Regions from separate parts of the Mesorhizobium sp. M0037 genome, predicted to be linked through region 3. Evidence: predicted binding sites of a transcription regulator. Region 3 holds the regulator's gene; each other region holds the start of a gene.
What was found. Region 3 encodes PhoB, which activates phosphate uptake and scavenging genes when phosphate is short. Its sites were predicted from a motif close to TGTCATNNANCTGTCAT; they were not measured.
Positions count from the first base shown of each region.

Region 1: a site for PhoB is predicted at 1,149-1,165, ahead of olsB (l-ornithine N(alpha)-acyltransferase). Genes of this name have one in related genera too.
Region 2: a site for PhoB is predicted at 1,235-1,251, ahead of ugpB (sn-glycerol-3-phosphate ABC transporter substrate-binding protein UgpB). Genes of this name have one in related genera too.

Region 1 covers NZ_JAMYVB010000019.1:81,286-83,483, reverse strand. The annotation lists gene NKJ78_RS24900 (response regulator) at 1-952, shown strand, start outside; gene olsB (l-ornithine N(alpha)-acyltransferase) at 1,229-2,104, shown strand; gene NKJ78_RS24890 (trimeric intracellular cation channel family protein) at 2,191-2,198, opposite strand, start outside.
Region 2 covers NZ_JAMYVB010000013.1:132,388-134,585, forward strand. The annotation lists gene NKJ78_RS20240 (bifunctional diguanylate cyclase/phosphodiesterase) at 1-839, opposite strand, end outside; gene ugpB (sn-glycerol-3-phosphate ABC transporter substrate-binding protein UgpB) at 1,314-2,198, shown strand, end outside.
Region 3 covers NZ_JAMYVB010000013.1:14,424-16,621, reverse strand. The annotation lists gene NKJ78_RS19655 (ROK family protein) at 1-718, shown strand, start outside; gene phoB (phosphate regulon transcriptional regulator PhoB) at 749-1,438, opposite strand; gene phoU (phosphate signaling complex protein PhoU) at 1,455-2,159, opposite strand.

The DNA.
Region 1 (2,198 bases), on a different contig from region 3:
TCTGGCCATATCGAGGCGCCTGGTCGCCGCCATGGGCGGTGCCATTTCGGTGTCGAGCCGGCTTGGCGAGGGATCGGAATTCGTCTTCGAGATCCCGGCGGCAGGAGCAACCGAAGCACCGCAGAGCCGGCAGAACATCCTGGCCGGCCGGCGCGCCGTGATCGTGTCGAAGAACGCCGTCGAGGCCGACGCCATCGCCCGCACCATCCGCGCCCATGGCGGCGCCGTCGACGTCGCCGCAACCGCTTCCCAGGCGACGCCCTTCGGCGAACATTGCGATGTGCTGTTGATCGACGCGGCCCTGGAGGACGGCGACGGCAGACTGCTCAAGCGCCTGCGCCAGAGTGGCTTTGCCGATTGCGAGGCGATCACGCTGATCGCGCCGACCGACCGCGGCATGCTTGGCGAATTCCGCACCAGCGGCTACGCCACCTTCCTGGCGAGGCCGGTGCGCGGCGAAACCCTGCTGCGCGTGCTGCTGACCAGTCATGCCCCTGCCTTGCCGCCGCCCAAGCCGGAAAAGACCCGCGCGTCCTCGCTTCGTGCCCATGGCGGGCGCCAGCAAGGTTTGTCGGTGCTGATCGCCGAAGACAACGACATCAACGCCATGCTTGCCCGCGCCACGCTTTTGAAGGCGGGACATCGCGTGAAAGTGGTCGGCAATGGCAAGGCCGCGGTCGAGGCGGTGACCGAGGCCGGGCTGAAAAATCGCTTCGATGTGGTGCTGATGGATTTACACATGCCGGTCATGGACGGGCTGGACGCGATCGCCGCCATCCGCCGCCACGAGGAGGAAATGGCTGTGCCGCCGGTTCCGATCATGGTGCTTTCGGCCGACAGCCAGGAAAAGACCCGCCACACCGTGCTCGCCCATGGCGCCAGCGGCTTTGTCACCAAGCCGCTCGATCCCGACGCGCTGGTCCATGCCGTCGAGGGCCAGGTGGCCGCCTGAATTCATGTCGCTCAAAAATGGCCCCGGTTTTGAGAAGACGACATGCACAAAACAAAGACTTGAAGCGGGTCGCGTGAATCGTCCCAGCGCGACGCGCTTCAAGGCGACATTGGCGCAATCCTCGCGTCACGTAGGTAGCCGAATGAGGGTTTTCGCCAGCCGACGAAGTATTGCCCGTCGCGCCGTATCACGGTACTGTCACAATCCTGTTGCACCTACACCGTATCCCCGTGCCAAGAGGGATGGCTCGAAGGAGAATCACTCGTGCACACAGTTATGCCGGAATGTGACACTCGGCCCAGCGCAGGCGGCGCTTTGCTCGCCGCGCGGAACGCCGATGCCGTCGCAACAGGCGCACCGCTGGGCCGTATCGGCAATCTCGAAGTGCGGCTTGCCCGCAATGAGGCCGAGATCGCCGCCGCGCAGGAAGTGCGCTACCGGGTGTTTTATGACGAGCTTGGCGCCAGGAAGGACCTGTTCCAGGCGCAGGACCGGCGCGACGCCGACCGCTTCGACCCGCTGTGCGACCATCTCCTCGTGCTGGACACTTCGATCTCCGGCCCCGAGCATCGCCGCATCGTCGGCACTTACCGCCTGCTGCGGCAAGAGATTGCCGCGACCGCCGGCGGCTTCTATTCCGAAGGCGAGTTCGAGCTGACCAAGCTGATCGCCCGCCATCCCGGCCAGCGCTTCCTTGAGCTCGGCCGCTCCTGCGTGCTGCCGGAATACCGCTCGAAGCGCACCATCGAGGCGCTGTGGCAAGGCATCTGGGCCTACATCAACCACTATGAGATCGGCGTGATGACCGGTTGTGCCTCGTTCCCTGGCACGGTGCCGGCTGCGCATGCCGAGGCGCTCACCTACCTTGCCCATCACTGCCGGACCAACTCCGCCTGGGATGTGCGGGCGGTCTCCGGGCGCTATTGCTCGATGGACCTGATGCCGATCGAGGCGGTCAACGCCAAGGCGGCGATTGCGGCCATGCCGCCGTTGGTCAAGGGCTATCTGCGCGTCGGCGCCCGCATCGGCGACGGCTGCGTCATCGACCGTGAGTTCTCCACCGTCGATGTGTTCGTGGTGATGCCGGTCAAGGAAATCGGCGCCCGCTACGTCAACTATTATGGCGGGGAAGCGCAGCGCTTTGCGGCGTGAGGCAGTAGGCAGTAGGCAGTAGGCAGTAGTGAAGGCTGCCGCGAATTGCTGACTACCGACTATTCCCTACTCACTAATCCCTCTCCCTATGGAA
Region 2 (2,198 bases), 120 kb from region 3:
AGCGCGGCGATGCTGTCATTGGCGCTGACGATGCGGGCGCCGTCGCAGACGATCAGCCCCTCGACGGCGGCGTTGGCGAGGCCGTGCATGCGCTCTGCCTCGAGCTTGTGACGCCGGAAACGCAGGTCGATCCACAATGCTGCGGCTGAAAGCACCAGGATAGCCATGCTGACTGCAGCGGCGGCGAAGGCCTGCGACACCGGTTCAACCGTGAACTGCGATATCTGGATGGAGGAGTCCGGGAAGATCGACACCGCGCCCATGGCGATGAAGTGCAGGCTGCAGATCGCCAGCGTCAACAGGATGGCGGCGGCGATTGTGGCCTGCATGGACGGCCGTCGCAACACGACCAGCAGCGCCAGCGCGGCGAGGGTGACGCCTGTCAGCACCGAGACGCCGACCAGCAGCGGGTTCCAGACGATGCGCCCTTCGACCTCGAAGGCGGCCATGCCGATATAGTGCATGGCGGCGATACCAGCGCCGAGGACCGCGCCGCCGACCAGAGGGTAGTCGATGCCCCGGCGCAAGGTGGCGATCCACATGCCCGCGGCGGTCAGGGCGACGGAACCGGCGAGCGAAAGCGCCGACATTTCCGCATTGTAGGCGTTGGGGATTCCGGGAGAAAAGGCAAGCATTGCGATGAAATGCGTCGCCCAGATGCCGAAGCCGGTGGAAGTGGCTGCTATCATCAGCCAGGTATAGCGGTTGCGCTCGCTCGAGCGGTCGACATGGCGAAGCAGGTTGACCGCCGAGAAGGAAGAAATACCGCAAATGAGCGCTGCCAGTGCGACCAGTCTCAGATCGTGCTCATGCACGATACAATTATAGACCGTCAGCATCTCGCCCCACCTGCTCTCCCACAGCAATCAAGCCGTCCACTTGATTAGTATGTCGCGCTTGACGAAGAATCGGTTATGCGAACTACAACTACAGCGGGTTTTTCGGGTTGTACCTTGCGGCGATCCTGTCTCATTCCAGACAGGGTCACAGCAGCGCTTGGCGCGATGCCGCTCTACCGATCTCGATCTGGCCGAGCGCCGGTATGGCGGCCGCATGGTACAGGTGCGTGGCGCTGTCACGGGGGCCCTTCATGCATCGCCGGCGGTCGGCGATCGTCGCAGGCCCACCGCGCCCATGTATCGCTGAGCCGGCTTGGCATTTCTCTCTGTCCTCGTTGCAGAGCGAGGGGGCGCGAAGTTAGCCGGGTATGAAATTCACGAAACAGCAACAAATCCGTTGTCCGATTGTCATCAGCGACACATATTGCGTTCGCGGGAGCGCCCCTTTCGCCAATGACAAACGGGAGATGAAACATGAAGTTGTTCGGCTTTGCGGCCGGTGTTGCCGCCACCTTGACCCTGCTTTCCACCACCTCCGCCTTCACCGCCACCCAGATCAGTTGGTGGCATGCAATGACCGGCGCCAATGCCGAGGTGGTCGACAAGATCGCCAAGGATTTCAATGCCAGCCAGAGCGACTATGAAATTCTCCCTGTTTTCAAGGGCACCTATCCCGAAACGCTGAATGCCGGCATCGCTGCCTTTCGTGCGGGGCAAGCGCCCGACATCATCCAGGTGTTCGACGTGGGTACCGGCGTCATGATGGCCGCCGAAGGTGCGATCAAGCCGGTGGCCGATGTGCTGACCAGCGCCGGCGTGACCTTCGACAAGAGCCAGTATTTGCCCGGCATCGTCGGCTACTATTCGAAGCCGGACGGGACCATGCTGTCCTTCCCCTATAATTCCTCGTCGCCCATCCTCTACTACAACAAGGATATCTTCCAGAAGGCCGGGCTTGATGTGAACAATCCGCCAAAGACCTGGAACGAGGTGTGGGAAGCCGCCAAGAAGATCAAGGCGAGCGGCGCCGCTTCCTGCGGCTATACCTCGACCTGGTTGACCTGGATCCACCTTGAGGCCTTCGCTGCCTGGAATGACGTTTCCTATGGCACCAACCAGAACGGACTTGCCGGAACCGACGTCGAGCTCAAGATCAATGCGCCGATCTTCGTCAATCATTTCCAGGCGCTCGCCGACCTGGCCAAGGACGGCACCTTCAAATATGGCGGCCGTACATCCGAAGCCAAGCAGATCTTTCTTGCCGGAGAATGCGGCATCTTCACCGAATCGTCGGGGGGTCTCGGTGACATCGTCAAGTCGGGCATGAACTACGGCATCGGCCAGCTTCCCTATGATAGT
Region 3 (2,198 bases):
GACCGACATTGCCTTCGCCGACATGTTGGAAGTGGAATTCGGCATTCCGGCCACCATGGAGAACGACTGCAATATGATGGCGGTGGCGCTGCAATGGCGCCAGCCCGAGCGCTACCGCGACAACTTTATCGCCATCCTCTTGTCGCACGGCATCGGCATGGGACTGGTGCTGAAAGGCGAACTGTTCACCGGCACCCATTCCTCGGGCGGCGAGTTCGGCCACATGATCCACCGTCCGGGCGGCGCGCTCTGCCGCTGCGGGCGGCGCGGCTGCGTCGAGGCCTATGCCGGAAACTACGCCATCTGGCGCAGCGCCAAAATGATGGGCGAGGATGCCGAGCCGGTCGATATCGGCGACGCTGATATGCGCGCACTCGCCGCGCGCGCCCGCGAAACCGATGGCCCGGAGCGCGAAGCCTATCGCAGGGCCGGTGAGGCGCTCGGCTTCGGCCTCGGCAGCCTGTTTGCTCTGATCGATCCGGCACCCGTCGCCATGGTCGGCGTCAGCGCCGCCGCCTTCGACCTGATCGAACCGGCATTGCGCGAAGCGATCGCCCAGACCGCCGGCGGCCAGCACTCGAAATCGATCTCCTTCGACACCGAGCCCAACGAGCTGCCGCTGATCCGCGAAGGCTGCGCCATGCGCGCGCTCGGCTTCGTCGACCAGGAGATTTTCGCGCCGGGCATTCAGGCGAAATCCGGCAAGCATGTCGCCTGAATGGCCGGCAACGGCGCGACGCGCAGCATCCTAGTCTTCCCTGATAGCGTAGCCGGCGCCGCGAATGGTACGGATGACATCCGGCATGCGGCCGTTGTTGACGGCCTTGCGCAGCCGCCCGACATGCACGTCGACGGTTCGCTCGTCTATATAGATCGTCTCGCCCCAGACATTGTCGAGCAGTTGGCTGCGCGAGAACACGCGGCCGGGATGGCGCATCATGAATTCGAGCAGCCGGAACTCGGTCGGTCCGAGCCTGATCTCGCTCTTCTTGCGGTAGACCCGGTGCGATTCTCGATCGAGCACGATGTCGCCGACCTTGAGCACGCTCGACAGCACTTCCGGCTTGGCGCGGCGCAGCAGCGCTTTCACGCGCGCCATGAACTCCGGCGTCGAGAATGGCTTGACCAGATAGTCGTCGGCACCGGTGGACAGGCCGCGCACGCGGTCGCTTTCCTCACCGCGCGCGGTCAGCATGATGATCGGCAGCCGCTCGGTTTCGGGCCGCACTCTAAGCCGCCGGCAGAGCTCGATGCCGGAAACAGCCGGCACCATCCAGTCGAGCACCAGGAGATCGGGCACGTTTTCCTGCAGGCGGATCTCGGCCTCGTCGCCGCGTGTCACCACCTCGACCTGATAGCCTTCGGATTCGAGGTTGTAGCGGAGGAGCACGCCTAGTGGCTCCTCGTCCTCCACGACCATGATGCGTGGCGCGATCATAGGCAGTTCACCCTCATCAGGCCGGCGTGGCCATCGCCGTCTCGTCCTGCTTCGGACGATTGGCGGGCAATTGCTGGCCGGTCAGCACATAATACGCATTTTCGGCGATGTTGGTGACATGATCGCCGATGCGCTCAAGATTCTTGGCGCAGAACAAGAGATGCGTGCAGGCGGTGATGTTGCGAGGGTCTTCCATCATGTAGGTCAAGAGCTCACGAAACACGGACGTGTATTTGACGTCGATGCGCTCGTCGTCATTCCTGAGTTTTGCAAGCGCTGCCGCATCGGTGGCGGCATATTCCTCGACGACGCCTTGCACCTGGATCAGCACCAGTTGCGCCATGGCGTCGATGGAGTGCGAGAGGTCGCGCGGCGTGACGCTCAAGCCCACGGTGCCGACGCGTTTGGCGATGTTCTTGGCGAGGTCGCCGATGCGCTCGAGGTCGCCCGCCATGCGGATCGAGCCGACCACGGCGCGCAGATCGTTGGCCATCGGCTGGCGCTTGGCGATCAGCGTGATGGCGCGGTCGTCCAGTTCGCGCTGGCGCGCATCCATGATGGCGTCGTCGGACACGACACGCTGTGCCAGCGCATTGTCCGAATTGAGCAGCGCCCTGGTCGAGCCGCTGACCATCGAGCCTGCCAGATCGCCCATGTCGCGGATCAGCTTGCTGATCTGCCCGAGCTCTTCATCGAAGGAGGCGACGGTATGTTCACCCATGATCTTGGTCCTCGTGCCTGAAAATTCACCCGCCGGACG